Regions from separate parts of the Rhizobium sp. M10 genome, predicted to be linked through region 2. Evidence: predicted binding sites of a transcription regulator. Region 2 holds the regulator's gene; the other holds the start of a gene.

Region 1 (7,701 bases), on a different contig from region 2:
GTTTTTTGGACTGCAGTGGCCATCCGGAAGGCTAATGGATATGCATCTTCATAGGAAATCATTGCGTTACGTGCTGTCTCTGGCGCTTTTCTTCGGCGCCGGCCCGGCGGCTCACGCTCAGGAAGACGGAGCGATGCCGCCTGTCGCCGTCAGCGTCCTGACGCTCAAGGCCCGTGCGGTTCCCGTCGTCAACGAGCTGCCCGGGCGCATTGCCGCGACCCGGGTCTCGGAAGTGCGGGCCAGGGTTTCCGGCATCCTGCAGGAGCGGGTGTTCGAACAGGGCAGCCTCGTTCACCAGGGCGACGTGCTTTACCGGATCGATCCGGCGCTGTTCCGGGTCCGCGTGGCAAGCGCCGAAGCAAGCCTCGAGCGCGCCAGGGCGACGCAACTGAATGCCCGCCAGCAGCTGGAGCGTCAGAAGTCGCTGCGCGATCGCGATGTCGCAAGCGGTGTCGAATATGATGCGGCCGCCGTCGCTCTTGCCCAGGCCGATGCCGATGTCGCGCTGGCGCAGGCAGCCCTCGACGAAGCGAAGATCAATCTCGGCTATACCGAAGTCCGCGCGCCGATCACGGGCATCATCGGCGGTGCGCTGGTGACGGAAGGCGCTTTGGTAACGGCCGATGCCGGGGACGCCCTGGCACAGATCCAGCAGATCGACCCCGTCTATGCCGACTTCACGCAATCCTCGGGCGCGTTGCTGGCGCTCAAGAGAGCCGTCGAGAACGGCAGCCTTGCATCGACGGAGCCTGACAAGGCCGCCATCAAGCTCGTCTTCGACGACGGCACGGTCTATGGCGGAGCCGGAAAGCTTCTCTTCCGCAGCGCCAGTGTCGATACGACCACGGGCCAGGTTACCCTTCGCGGCGAGTTCCCCAATCCCAAGGGCGATCTGCTGCCGGGGCTTTATGTCAGGGTTCGCATCGAGCAGGCCGTGCGTGAGAATGCGATCGTCATCCCTCAGCGCGCCGTCATCCGTACGACTGACGGCAAGGCGCAGGTCTATATCGTCGAGGAGGGAGATGTCGCCCAGCCGCGCGACGTGATGCTCGGTCAATCCTCCGGCAACGAATGGGTGGTCGAGAGCGGCTTGTCCGCGGGACAGCGCCTGGTCGTCGACGGCGGCCAGAAGCTTCAGCCTGGCGCGAAGGTTGCACCGGACGAGCTGCGCGATGGCCGGGTGGCGTCCGGCGACGCCCCGAAGCCGGAGTAAGATCAATGGCACGCTTCTTTATCGATCGCCCGATCCTTGCCTGGGTCTTTGCGATCTTCATCTCTATCGCCGGCCTGATCGCGCTTCCGTTCCTGCCGGTCGCCCAATACCCGAAGGTCGCTCCACCGCAGCTCAGCATCAGCACCAGCTATCCCGGCGCATCACCGCAGGACATCTATCAGGGCGTCACCCGTCAGATCGAGGAGGAGCTGAACGGCGTCGAGGGGCTTTCCTATTTCGAATCGACATCGGATACGTCAGGCGCGATGACGATCACCGCGACCTTTGCGGCCGGCACCGATGTCGACCAGGCTTCCGTCGACGTCCAGAACGCCATCCGCCGCGTCGAGCCGCGGCTGCCGCAGACGGTCAGGGATCAGGGCATCACGGTCGAAGAGGCTTCGTCGGGCTTCCTCATGTTCATCTCGCTGACCTCGACCGACGGGAAGACCGACGAGGTGGCGCTCGGCGACTATCTCAACAGAAACGTCATCGGGGAGCTGCGCCGGCTCGACGGCGTCGGCCGCGCGCAGCTCTTCGCGTCGCAGCGGGCGATGCGCATCTGGATCGATCCCGACAAGATGGTCGGCCTGCACCTCACCGCATCCGACATCAGCGCGGCGATCTCGGCGCAGAATGCCCAGGTGGCGGCCGGTCAGATCGGCGCTGCACCCAATCCGATCTCGCAGGATCTGACGGCGACGGTGCTGGTCAAGGGGCAGCTGACCGACACCCGGGAGTTCGGCGACATCGTGCTGCGCGCCAATGCCGACGGATCGAATGTCCGGTTGCGCGACGTTGCGCGGATAGAAGAGGGCAGCGAGAGCTACAGCTTCTCCACCCGCCTGAACGGGCAGCCGAGCGCTGCCATCGCCATCCAGCTGTCGTCGACGGGCAATGCCGTCAACACGTCCAATCTGGTCAAGGCGAAGATGGAGGAGCTGTCACGCTTCTTCCCGGCGGGCGTCGAATATTCCGTTCCCTACGATACCAGCCCGTTCGTCTCGGCATCGATCGAGAAGGTGGCGCATACGCTCGCAGAGGCCGTCGCGCTCGTCTTCATCGTCATGCTCGTCTTCCTGCAGAGCTTCCGCTACACCATCATTCCGACGCTGGTCGTGCCCGTCGCGCTGCTCGGCACGCTGGCGGTGATGTTTGCCGCCGGTTTCTCGATCAACGTGCTGACGATGTTCGCGATGGTGCTGGCCATCGGCATTCTGGTCGACGACGCCATCGTCGTCGTCGAGAATGTCGAGCGGCTGATGGCGGTGGAAGGGCTGTCGCCGAAGGAGGCGACCAAGAAAGCGATGCGGCAGATTACCGGGGCGATCCTCGGCATCACGCTGGTTCTTACCTGCGTCTTCGTGCCGATGGCGTTCTTCCCGGGCTCGACAGGCATCATCTACCGCCAGTTCAGCCTGACCATGGTCGTATCGATCCTGTTTTCGGCCTTCCTGGCACTGTCGCTGACGCCGGCGCTCTGCGCCACCTTCCTGAAGCCGATCAAGGGTCATCACGAGAAGAAGGGCGTTGCCGGCTGGTTCAACCGCAACTTCGACCGGCTGACCGGCCGTTATGCCCGCACCGTCGAGGGATTGGCCAAGCGCTCCTGGCGGGTCATGGCGGTCTATGTCGCGCTCGTCGTCGGCCTCGGCTATCTCTTCGTCAACCTTCCGAGCAGCTTCGTACCGGATGAGGACCAGGGCTTCCTGATCGTCGACGTGCAGGGCCCGCCGGAAGCGAGCCGCAACCGCACGGTGGCCTCGCTCGAAAGCATCGAGGCGATTTTCAAGACCGAGCCGGCGGTTGAGAATGTGGTCGCGATCCAGGGCTTCAGTTTCTCGGGGCAGGGGCCGAATGCCGCCCTGGTTTTCGTCACGCTCAAGGATTGGGCCGAACGCGGCGCCGGCAATTCGGTGCAGGAGATTTCCAACCGGGTCAATATGCAGCTGTTCGCGTTGAAGGATGCCACATCCTTCGCCCTGTCGCCGCCGCCGATCGAAGGTTTCGGCACGACCAACGGCTTCACCTTCCGCCTTCAGGATCGTGGCGCAAAGGGCCAGGCAGCGCTTAACGAGGCGGCGGCAATGCTCCTCGGCAAGGCATCACAGAACCCTGTGATCGCAGGCGTCCGGCCGGAGGGCATGCCGGATTCGGCGCAGCTCGTTCTCGTCATCGATCGCGAGAAGGCAAATACCTTCGGCGTCGCTTTCGCCGACATCAACAACACAATCACCGCCAATCTCGGTTCGAGCTATGTCAACGATTTCCCGAACTCCGGCCGCATGCAACGCGTCATCGTTCAGGCGCAGGACAAGAGCAGGCTTCAGGCTGAAGACCTGATGAAACTCAATGTGCGCAATGCGAGCGGCGGCATGGTGCCACTGTCGTCCTTCGCCATCGCCGAATGGCGCAAAGGACCGGCCCAGATCGTCGGCTATAACGGATATCCGGCTGTTCGCCTCTCGGGCGCTCCGGCGCCCGGATATTCATCGGGCGCGGCGATCGCCGAAATGGAGCGGCTGGCAGCCGAACTTCCCGACGGTTTCGGTTTCGAATGGACCGGCCAGTCGCTGGAGGAAATCAAATCGGGCTCCCAGGCGCCGATCCTGTTCGGCCTCAGCATCCTCTTCGTCTTCCTGCTGCTGTCGGGGCTTTACGAGAGCTGGTCCATCCCGCTGTCGGTGATGCTGGTCGTGCCGCTCGGCGTGCTCGGCTGCGTGCTCGCGGTGATGAGCCGCGACATGTCCAATGACATCTATTTCAAGGTCGGCCTGATTGCGATCATCGGCCTGTCGGCCAAGAACGCCATCCTGATCGTCGAATTCGCCAAGGATGGTTTTGCCGAGGGCAAATCGCTGATGGACGCCGCAATCGAAGGCGCCCGTCTCCGCTTCCGGCCGATCATCATGACCTCGCTCGCCTTTACCTTGGGCGTGGTGCCCCTGGCGATCGCCACCGGCCCAAGTGCGGCGAGCCAGAATGCGATCGGCACCGGCGTGCTCGGCGGCATGATTTCGGCAACGGTTCTGGCGATCTTCTTCGTTCCCGTCTTCTTCGTCTACGTGCTGCGTCTGTTGAGGACGAAACGGCCGGCGACGGCGAACGAGGAGGCCCCGATCGGGCAGGCGCCGGCGACGGTGACATCGCCGACGTAGGCTATCCGCGAAGGCGGAGGATTGTGGCCGGGCGAGACTGACGCTTGCTTTCCCTTCTCCCCCAGCGGGGAGAAGGTGGCCCGAAGGGTCGGATGAGGGGGCCACACGGCACAGCATTCATTGCCCTTCGCTTGCGCTCGGGCACTCGAGGCCCTGCCGCTCACCCCCTCATCTGCCCTCCGGCATCAACCTGGGTCGAGCCGCGGGTCTCGACCCGTCCTTCGGACCCCCGCTGGGGAGAAGGGGGATGTAGCAGCGCCGTGCTCATTGATCGAATTGTTGGAAGGGGCCCGATACGAGTTCCACTACCCATCGGGCTTCGGCGTCATCGTCACGTCGGCGCCATAGGCATCGCGCAACTGACCTTCCTGGCCCGGCTGCCGGTCGGCGGCTTGGTGCAGCAGGATGGATTCGTAGCCTTGTGCGCGCGTGCCCTCGATCAGGGTGATATCGGAATTTCCGGGATTGTCGGAGCGCTCGAACCACTCGACAGGGCGATGCAGGAAGTTCATTTCGACTGCCCGGTTGGTGACGCCGTGGCCGACGATGGCGACGTCGTGATCGTCATTTTCGGCGTCTCGCATGACCGTCTGGAGGAACAGCCGCACCCGCTGGGCCACATCCGCACGGCTCTCGCCATCCGGCGGCCGTGCGTAGAATTTGCCGCTATTGCTGCGCAGCCTCGCCCATTTTTCGAATTCCTCGGGAAACTTCTGTTTCCGTTCGGCGTGGTCGTAGATTTCGGTGAAAAGGCCGAAATCCTGCTCGCGCAGCAAATAATCCTCCCTGATATCGCCGACGAGGCTTGCCGGCAGGGCTTCGAGCACGGCGTCCTTGCTCTGCCGCGTCCTCAGGAATGGCGAGTACCAGATGTGCAGCTTGCCGAAACCGGGACTCGGCGCCGCCCGCAGATAGGCGGCGATCACACCGCCGGCCTCCAGCGCCTGCCGGTAGCCCCATTGCGTCAGGGGCACGTTGTGATCGCCGAATTGGCGGTAGGCCCGTTCGTCGATGTTGCCGAGGGATTCGCCGTGGCGAACGAGAAAGAGACGCATCAGCCATCCCGCAGTGTCGGATCTGGAATCGCAGTCATCATGAACGCGCACAACAGGCAGGGCAAGATCGTCGCTGCGGCGTGCGGCGGGGCGTGCCGCCAGCACGGCTTTTGCGGGGCTTTTCCCCAGTCTGTCATCTTCCTGAAACACGAGTCTGGTTTTGGAAGGCTATATGAAAGATGGGGCATGAGCCGTAGCTCGTGATAGACATGATGGAACCCAGACATTTCCGCACGCTCTTCATTTCCGATGTCCATCTCGGCTCGAAGGCCGCGAAGGCCGACTTCCTGCTGGATTTCCTGCGCTACCACGAGGCGGATACGATCGTTCTCGTCGGCGACATCGTCGACGGCTGGCGGCTGAAGCGCAGCTGGTATTGGCCGCAGGTCTGCAACGACGTCGTCCAGAAACTCTTGCGCAAGGCGCGTAAGGGTACGCGCGTCGTCTATATCCCCGGCAATCACGACGAATTCCTGCGCGATTTCCCGGGCATGCATTTCGGCGGCATCGAGGTTGTCGAGCGGATGATGCATGACGGCGCCGACGGCAAGAAATACTTGATCCTGCATGGCGACGAATTCGACGTCGTCGTTCGCAATGCCCGCCTGCTCGCCTATCTCGGCGACTGGGCCTACGATACGGCGATCCGCATCAACATCCTGTTGGCGGCCGTGCGTCGCCGCCTCGGCATGCCCTACTGGTCTTTCTCGGCCTGGGCCAAGCTGCAGGTCAAGCATGCCGTCAATTTCATCGGCGAATTCGAGCGCGTCGTCGCCGAAGAGGCGCGCAAGAGCGGTGCCGACGGGGTGATCTGCGGTCATATCCACCACGCGGTCATCCAGGACATGGACGGCATCCGCTACATCAATACCGGCGACTGGGTGGAAAGCTGCACGGCTGTTGCCGAGCACGAGGACGGCACGTTCGAATTGATCACTTGGCGGACGCTCGCCAGCACCGTGCCGGCGCTGACGGCGGTCGAGCGCGAAGGGGCGGAACTGGCGCCTCAGGCCGCCTGATTTTGCCTGTTTCATCCAGCGTTGGCGCATCTGCGTCCGCGCAACAGAAATTTAGCCGTTCCCGTCAGGCGACAGGCCCAATTTATTTTTTAAAACGTTTCAGGAGGCTATTTCTCGCAATAGTCGCCTTCCGGGTGGCGTGTTAGGACAACGTCCAGTTTCCTTCAGGTCCACCCATGATTCCCGCTCAACATTCCCCGACGGGTGAGGGAGCGCCGCCGCGCTTCCGGCTGCTCAGCGCGCTTTCCTATTGTGCGCCGCTGCTGGTCAACGGCATCGTTCTGCCGTTTTTCCCCGTTTGGCTCGCGACCCACAGCTTCAGCGACCATGAGATCGGCATCATCCTTGCCATACCGATGGTGGTCCGCGTGCTGGTGGCGCCTGTCGTCGCCATGATCGCCGACCGCTTGAAGGAACGCGCCGACGTGCTGCTCTGGTCGGGCGGCCTGTCGCTGCTGACGGCGATCGCGCTCTACTGGACGACCAGTTTCTGGCCGGTGACGATCGTCTATACGCTGCAGGGTGCCACCTTCGCGCCCTATCTGCCGGTCGTCGAATCGATCGTCATCTCCGGCGTGCGCCGCTGGGGGCTCGATTACGGGTCGATGCGCGTCTGGGGCTCGATCGCCTTCATCGTGTCGACGCTCGTCGGCGGTCAGCTGATCAGCCGGTGGGGCGGCGAGATGGTGCTGCCGGTGATGGTGTTCGGCTTTGCCATGACCGTCGTGATGGCGATCTTTTGTCCGCGCATCGGGCCGACGCGGCGGCGTGGCCAGCCGATCAACATTCCCGCCGCCACCGGCAGCGGCCTGCGCGAGCCGCATCTGCTGCTGCTCCTGATCGGCGTCGCCATCCAGCAGTCAAGCCATGCCGTGCTCAACGCTTTCTCGTCGATCTACTGGCATCAGCTGGGCTTTTCCGGCGCTGAGGTCGGTTTGCTCTGGAGTGCCGGTGTCGCTTCGGAGGTGACGGTATTCTTCCTGTCGAAGCGTCTCAACCGGCGCTTCAATGCCTGGACGCTGATCCGCTTCGGCTGCGCCGTCAGCGTCTGCCGCTGGATCCTGTTTCCCATGAACACGGGCTTTGCCGGCTTCTTCCTGCTGCAATGCTTCCACGGCTTTACCTACGCCTTCGTGCATACCGGCGTGCAGCGGCGGATAGTGGCGACGGTGCAGGAGACACAGGAATCCTCGGCCCAAGGCGCCTATTTCTTCTATGTCGGCATGGCGATGGCGCTGATGACCATCGCAGCAGGC
Region 2 (7,701 bases):
GGAAAGCCCGACCAACCCGACGCTCGAGATCGTCGATATCGCCGGTGTGGCAAAACTCGCCAACCAGGTCGGCGCCAAGGTGGTGGTCGACAACGTCTTCGCCACGCCGCTCTTCCAGAAGCCGTTGGAACTCGGCGCCCATATCGTCGTCTATTCCGCCACCAAGCATATCGACGGCCAGGGCCGGTGCCTCGGTGGCGTCGTGCTGGCCGACAAGGCCTGGATCGACGAGAACCTGCACGACTATTTCCGCCATACCGGCCCGGCCATGTCGCCGTTCAACGCCTGGACGCTGCTGAAGGGCATCGAGACGCTGCCGCTGCGCGTGCGTCAGCAGACGCAGAATGCCGCGAAGATCGCCGATTTCCTGGCCGAGCAGAACAAAGTCGCCAAGGTGATCTATCCCGGCCGCAAGGACCATCCGCAGGCCGACATCATCGCCAGGCAGATGACCGGCGGCTCGACCCTCGTCGCCTTCGAGCTGAAGGGCGGCAAGGAGGCGGCCTTCGCGCTGCAGAACGCGCTCGAGATCATCAAGATCTCCAACAATCTCGGCGACAGCAAGAGCCTGATCACCCATCCGGCGACGACGACCCACAAGAACCTGACGGAAGAGGCGCGCGCCGAACTCGGCATCTCGCCGGGCACCGTCCGCCTTTCCGCCGGCATCGAGGATACGGACGACCTGATCGAGGATTTCGCCAAGGCGCTTACCAAGGTCTCGGCCTGATCGACGGCATTGGCGGCCGAGCCTCCGGGTTCGGCCGCCCCGGCTCTGCCAAGTAGAATAATACCGACAATTAGGCTTAACGATCGAAAACCATGCGATCACGGCTGTTTCATCGCCGATCAACGTTCCGTTTCTTGACGGATAGGGCCTTCTTATAAGATACGGGTAACATATCTTGACTAAGGTGCAAGGCATGTATCGCGCCCTCACTAGAGATATCGAAGTCGTCGTCGAACCATTCTATCTGGAGGAGCAATCCGATCCGGAAGACGATCGCTATGTCTGGGGTTACCGGATTGTCATCAGCAACAATTCCGGCGTCGCCGTTCGCCTCATCAACCGCTACTGGAACATCACCGACCAGAACGGCGTGGTGGACGAGGTGACCGGCCCCGGCGTCGTCGGCGAACAGCCGCGGCTCAGCCCCGGCGACACCTATGAATATTCCTCCGGCTGCCCGCTCGATACGCCCTCCGGGCTGATGTTCGGCCATTACCAGATGGAAACCGACGAAGGCGAACTGTTCGACGTCGACATCCCCGCCTTCTCGCTGGATTCACCGGGGCTGCTGCGCGTGCTTAACTGACGTGTAACACCACAGGCGGCACGACACCTCGACCCAGGAGATTGCCGACACCGGCCCCTCATCCGGCTGCCGCCACCTTCTCCCCGTAAACGGGGCGAAGGGAGCATGCCGCAAGCTCTCCGTTCCCCTCCTCGCTCTCGCAGGGCAGGTCCCCTCGCCCCGTTTTTACGGGGAGAGGGTTAGGGTGAGGGGCAGTCATGCGCGCAACCGGACAGCAGTGGTGTCAACTACTCAGCCGGCTGAAGCTCCGTCGGTTCGAAACGATAGGTGGTCGAGCAGAATTCGCAGGTGACGGATATTTCGCCGTTTTCCTGGCTTTCCTCGATCTCCTCGGCCGAAAAGCCCTTCAGCACGCCCTTGATCTTGTCGCGCGAACAGCTGCAGCGGTCGAAGACGGCGCGCGGTTCGTAGACGCGCACGCCGCGCTCGTGGAACAGCCGGAACAACAGCCGCTCGGTGCCGACAAGCGGGTCGGTCAACTCGTCGGCATCGATCGTCTCGACCAGTGAGCGGGCTTCGACCCAGGCGTCGTCCTCGCCATGCGGGCGGTCGCCATTATCGCCGTCGCCGCCGTGGAGATCCGGGTGGCGCATGCGCTCAGGCGCCTCCGGCAGGAACTGGGCGACGAGGCCGCCGGCCCGCCAGCGATGGCGCGGCTTGCCGGCATCGTCGCGATCGAAGAGCTCAGCCGCAGCAAGGCGCACGCGCGTCGGGATCTGTTCCGACTGGCGAAAATAGACACCGGCAATCTCCTCGAGCGAGGTGCCGTCAAGCGCGACAATGCCCTGATAGGGCTGCGCGAACTTGCCCTGGTCGATGGTGAAGGCGAGCACCCCGTTGCCGAGCAGCTGTTCCGGCTCGGTTTCGCCCGCTTCAACCGCCTTGGCAAGCAGCGCCTGATCGAAACGGGCATAGGCGCGGACATTTTCCGGCGTCGAGAAATCGGCGACGAGAAGATCGACCGGGCCATCGCCCTTGGTCTGCACCGTGAACTTGCCGTCGAATTTCAGCGAGGTGCCGAGCAGCACCGTCAGCACGACGACTTCGGCCAGCAGACGGGCGACGGGCGCGGGATAATGATGGCGCTCGAGGATCGCATCGAGCATCGGGCCGAGCTGGACGGCGCGGCCGCGCACATCCAGACCCTCCACCTGGAAAGGGACGACATGGTCATCGCCGGCGAAATCGAACTGGCCGAGGGCGGCTGCAGCTTCTGCCATGGCTTTCACTCCTAGTTTTCAAGCGAAGAGCAAGGGTGCCCTTCGCTCGCGCGGCCGCGCGTTTTCACACGCGGCGTCCGATTATGGTTCAGATCGCGCCCAGGCACCAAGCAAGAATCGACTTCTGCGCATGAAGACGGTTTTCCGCTTCATCGAAGACCACGGATTGCGGGCCGTCGATCACCTCATCCGTCACTTCCTCGCCGCGATGGGCAGGCAGGCAATGCATGAACAATGCATCGCTGCCGGCCTTGGCCATCAAGGCCGCATTGACCTGATAAGGCTGAAAGACGTTGTGACCCCGGGCCCGATGTTCCTGATTCATGGAGACCCAGGTATCGGTCACCACGCAATCGACGCCTTCGACAGCACGGTCGGCATCATGGCAGAGCATGATTTCGGCGCCCTCATTGCGGGCCCAGTTCAGATAGTGATCCTTGGGCTCCGAACCAAGGGGTACGGCCATGTTCATGCGGTAGCCGAAACGCGCCGCCCCCTCGACCAGCGAATGCAGCACGTTGTTGCCGTCGCCTGTCCAGGCGATGGTCTTGCCCTTGATCGGGCCACGATGCTCCTCGAAGGTCATGATGTCGGCCATGATCTGGCAAGGATGGGTATCGTCCGTCAGCGCGTTGATCACGGGCACGGTCGCATGCTCGGCAAGCTCCAGCAGGCGCGAGTGCTCGGTGGTGCGGATCATGATCGCATCGACATAACGCGACAGCACCTTGGCGGTGTCGCCGATCGTCTCGGCGCGGCCGAGCTGCATTTCGGTGCCGGACAAAAACAGCGTTTCGCCGCCGAGCTGGCGCATGCCGACGTCGAAGGAGACACGGGTGCGCGTCGACGGCTTTTCAAAGATCATCGCCAGCATCTTGCCGGCGAGCGGCTTGTCGCCCTGGCCTGCCTTGAAGGCCTGCTTGCGGGAAAGCGCATCGTTCATGATGGTTCTGAGGTCGGCGGATGTGACGGCCGAAAGATCGAGGAAATGTTTAGGAGCCATGTTCTTACCTGTCGTGCGCCCGGAGGCGGCAATCCCTTCAAGCCGTCTTCTTGACCTTGGAGGCGCGGATGCTCTCGGCGGCGCGCTCGAGGCGGGCGAGACCCTCGCGGGCTTCCTCGGCGGTGACGACGAGCGGCGGAAGAAGGCGGATGACGTTGTCGCCGGCCGGCACGCCGAGCAGATGCGCCGCGCGGATCGCCTGCAGCAGTTCGGCCGAGGGGACGGCCGCCTTGACGCCGAGCAGCAGGCCCTCGCCCCTGATATCCTCGATCACATCGGGATAACGGTCCTTCAGCGAAGCCAGCCCCTGACGGAAGACCAGCGCGACGTCGCGCACATGTTCCAGGAAGCCGTCGGCGAGAATGACATCGAGCACGGCGCCTCCGACGGCCATGGCCAGCGGATTGCCGCCATAGGTCGAACCATGGGTGCCGGCCTTCATGCCGGAGGCGGCCTCTGCGGTGGCAAGGCAGGCGCCGAGCGGGAAGCCGCCGCCGATGCCCTTGGCGACAGCCATGATGTCGGGTGTGATGCCCGACCATTCATGGGCGAAGAGCTTGCCGGTGCGGCCAACCCCGGTCTGGACCTCGTCGAGGATCAGCAGCAGGCCTTTCTCGTCGCAGATCTGGCGCAGCGCCTTCATGAACTCGGCCGTGGCGGGGCGCACGCCGCCCTCGCCCTGCACCGGTTCGATGAGGATTGCCGCCGTCGCATCGGTGATGGCGGCGCGCACCGCTTCGATATCGCCGAACGGCACCTGATCGAAACCCGGCGTCTTGGGGCCGAAGCCTTCGAGATATTTCTCCTGGCCGCCGGCGGCGATCGTCGCAAGCGTGCGCCCATGGAAGGCGCCTTCGAAGGTGATGACATGGAAGCGCTCGGGACGGCCCTTGGAAAACTGATAGCGGCGCGCCGTCTTGATCGCGCATTCGAGCGCCTCGGCACCGGAATTGGTGAAGAACACCTTGTCGGCGAAGGTGGCGTCCGTCAGCCGTTTGGCCAGCCGCTCCTGGCCGGGAATCTCATAGATGTTGGAGAGGTGCCAGACCTTGTCGGCCTGCTCCTTCAAGGCGGCGACCACATGCGGATTGCCGTGGCCGACGGAGGTGACGGCGACGCCGGCGCCGAAATCGAGATAACGCTCGCCGCTTTCGGTGATCAGCCATACGCCCTCGCCTCGCTCGAACCGCAGCGGGGCACGAGAATAGGTGTCATAAAGCGGCGCGGCTTCGGCCATGGCGCGGGTCTCCCGATCAGCGTTGTCAATCACCGGACTCCGGCTAAGAAAACCAGGCCCGAAAAATCAAAAATGCCGCCTTTCGGCGGCGATCGGTACTATTTCCTTTTCGCGCTGCAATGTCAACAAAACTGCGCCCTTAGCGGATGCAGCAAGCTTGTACAGCGGCATTTTCAGCCTTCAACAGGCATTATTGCAGAAATGACACGCAGAGGCAGCAAGTTGGGGAAAACTCGGAATTCGATTCATCCGGATTCCCGCGACTCTTGTCACGGAGTCAGCCTCACACTAGGTTAAAGTTCAATTACTAGACTGCATGCGGCGGAACTAGTCACCAAAATTGATCAAGCGTTTCTTGTTTCGGAGGCTTCCGGGACAACGGTGAGGGATTCTGCCATCACCAACGCAAAAGGTGGAGACAGGGCATGAACTGGACAGACGAGCGGGTCGAGAAACTCAAGAAGCTGTGGTCCGAAGGGCTGAGCGCCAGCCAGATCGCGGCACAACTTGGCGGCGTGAGCCGAAACGCCGTTATCGGCAAGGTGCACCGACTGAGCCTGCCGGGCCGCGCCAAGGCCGGCGGCACAGCCGCCGCGGCGCGCACGCCGAAGCGCCAGACATCGGCGCCGCGCGCGCCGAACTACGCCTCCCGGATCACCACCCGCACCGTGACCCGCCAGCAGGGCGCAACGATGCTGAAGGAAGAGATCGAGATCGATGCCGTCGAGGAAATGGAATATGTTCCGAAGGGCAATGTGGTCGTGCCGATTTCCCGCCGCCTCGGCCTGACGGAACTGACCGAACGCACCTGCAAATGGCCGGTCGGCGATCCGCTGAAGGACGACTTCCACTTCTGCGGCTGCGAATCCCCGGACAATTCGCCCTATTGCAGCTATCATCAGAAGCTTGCCTATCAGCCGGTCAACGAGCGCCGCCGGGCGGCAGCGCGGGTCAGCTGAGCGGGCAAACCATTGCTGGAAATGCGAAAACGGGCTGGAAGGCCCGTTTTTTTGTGTGAGTGTGTTGGGTGTGACTGCCCCTCATCCGCCTGCCGGCACCTTCTCCCCGCGCGCGGGGCGAAGGGGATATGCCGCAACCTCTCGGTCCTTACCCACCTCTCGCAGGGCACGTCCCCTCGCCCCGTTTACGGGGAGAGGGCTAGGGTGAGGGGCGGAGCTTGCTCGACTTTGTCAGAAACCCCTCAGGCTTCCATCGAATAACCGGCGCCGCGGACGGTGCGGATGACGTCCTGCATGTTGGAGAAGTTCAGCGCCTTGCGCAGGCGGCCGACATGGACGTCGACGGTGCGTTCGTCGACATAGATATCGTGGCCCCAGACGCCGTCGAGCAGCTGCGAGCGGGAGAAGACGCGGCCCGGCGACGACATCAGGAATTCCAGAAGGCGGAATTCGGTCGGGCCGAGGCGGACTTCGCGGCTCTTGCGATGGACGCGGTGGGTTTCGCGATCGAGCTCGATATCACCGCATTTGAGCACTGACGACAGCACTTCCGGGCGGGCGCGGCGCAGCATGGCCTTGACGCGGGCAACGAGTTCGGGGGTCGAGAACGGCTTGACGACGTAATCGTCGGCACCGGTGGACAGCCCGCGGACACGTTCGCTCTCCTCGCCGCGCGCCGTCAGCATGATGATCGGCAGCCGTTCGGTTTCCGGCCGCATGCGCAGGCGCCGGCAGAGTTCGATGCCGGAGACGCCGGGCAGCATCCAGTCGAGGATAAGAAGATCCGGCGTTCGCTCCTGAAGCCTGATTTCGGCCTCGTCGCCGCGCAGGATGGTATCGACTTCGAAGCCTTCCGCCTCGAGATTATAACGGAGAAGCACGCTGAGGGCCTCTTCGTCTTCAACAACTGCAACTCTCGGGATCATGCGTGTCCGTCTCCTCACGCACGATCCTTAAACCGGGGGCGATTTAAGCAAGGGATCCCGCGCAAAATCAGAAATTGGCTGCGACCTCTTTGCGCGCCCGGGCGGGCGCGCACGCAATGGGCTGGTCCGGCACGGTTATTCCGTGGCGGCACCGACGGTGTTGGCGCTGTCGTCCTTCGGACGGTCGCCTTCCGGCTGGGCGCCGGTTGCCATGTAGTAGATCGTCTCAGCGATATTGGTGGCGTGATCGCCGATGCGCTCGATGTTCTTGGCGCAGAAAAGAAGATGCGTGCAGCTCGTGATGTTGCGCGGATCTTCCATCATATAGGTCAGGAGTTCGCGGAACAGCGACGTGTACATCGCGTCGATCTCGTTGTCGCGCTCGCGGATGGCGGTCGCCTTGTCGGCGGCGCGCGTGGTATAGACGTCGAGCACTTCCTTGAGCTGGACGAGCGCCAGCTCGGACAGGTGCTCGAGACCGCGGGCGAGCTTGCGCGGAACGCCGGTGCTCTGCACGGCGATGACGCGCTTGGCGGTGTTCTTGCCGAGGTCGCCGACGCGTTCGAGATCGGCGGCGATGCGGATCGAACCCATGATTTCGCGCAGGTCCGAGGCCATCGGCTGACGGCGGGCGATGGTGACGATCGCCTTGTCGCCGATTTCGCGTTCGGTGTGATCGAGGATCACGTCGTCAGAAATGACCTTCTGCGCCAGCGCGGTGTCGCCGTTGACCAGGGCGCGGACGGATTCGGCGACCATCTGCTCGGCCAGGCCGCCCATTTCGGAAATCCGCCTGGAGAGGAACTTCAGATCATCATCATAGGCAGTATAAATATGTGTCGATGCCATGGGGCTTTGTCCTCGAATAACGGGAAGGCTTCGGATTGCCGCAATCAGCCGAAGCGACCCATGATGTAGTCCTGGGTGCGCGGATCGTCCGGGTTGGTGAACATCTTGTCGGTGTCGTTCTCCTCGACGAGGTTGCCGAGGTGGAACATGGCGGTGCGCTGCGACACGCGCGCGGCCTGCTGCATGGAGTG

Evidence for each region. Region 2 encodes PhoB, which activates phosphate uptake and scavenging genes when phosphate is short. Its sites were predicted from a motif close to TGTCATNNANCTGTCAT; they were not measured.
Region 1: the regulator PhoB is predicted to act here: its motif matches at 5,558-5,574, upstream of CO671_RS06025 (UDP-2,3-diacylglucosamine diphosphatase).

What each region holds. Positions count from the first base shown of each region.
Region 1 covers NZ_NWTA01000003.1:152,013-159,713, reverse strand. The annotation lists gene CO671_RS06040 (efflux RND transporter periplasmic adaptor subunit) at 35-1,213, shown strand; gene CO671_RS06035 (efflux RND transporter permease subunit) at 1,219-4,371, shown strand; gene CO671_RS06030 (phosphoglycerate mutase family protein) at 4,677-5,426, opposite strand; gene CO671_RS06025 (UDP-2,3-diacylglucosamine diphosphatase) at 5,636-6,445, shown strand; gene CO671_RS06020 (MFS transporter) at 6,622-7,701, shown strand, end outside.
Region 2 covers NZ_NWTA01000043.1:5,041-12,741, reverse strand. The annotation lists gene CO671_RS32065 (O-succinylhomoserine sulfhydrylase) at 1-730, shown strand, start outside; gene apaG (Co2+/Mg2+ efflux protein ApaG) at 924-1,316, shown strand; gene CO671_RS32055 (Hsp33 family molecular chaperone) at 1,544-2,536, opposite strand; gene argF (ornithine carbamoyltransferase) at 2,625-3,539, opposite strand; gene CO671_RS32045 (aspartate aminotransferase family protein) at 3,577-4,776, opposite strand; gene CO671_RS32040 (GcrA family cell cycle regulator) at 5,202-5,735, shown strand; gene phoB (phosphate regulon transcriptional regulator PhoB) at 5,978-6,661, opposite strand; gene phoU (phosphate signaling complex protein PhoU) at 6,797-7,510, opposite strand; gene pstB (phosphate ABC transporter ATP-binding protein PstB) at 7,555-7,701, opposite strand, start outside.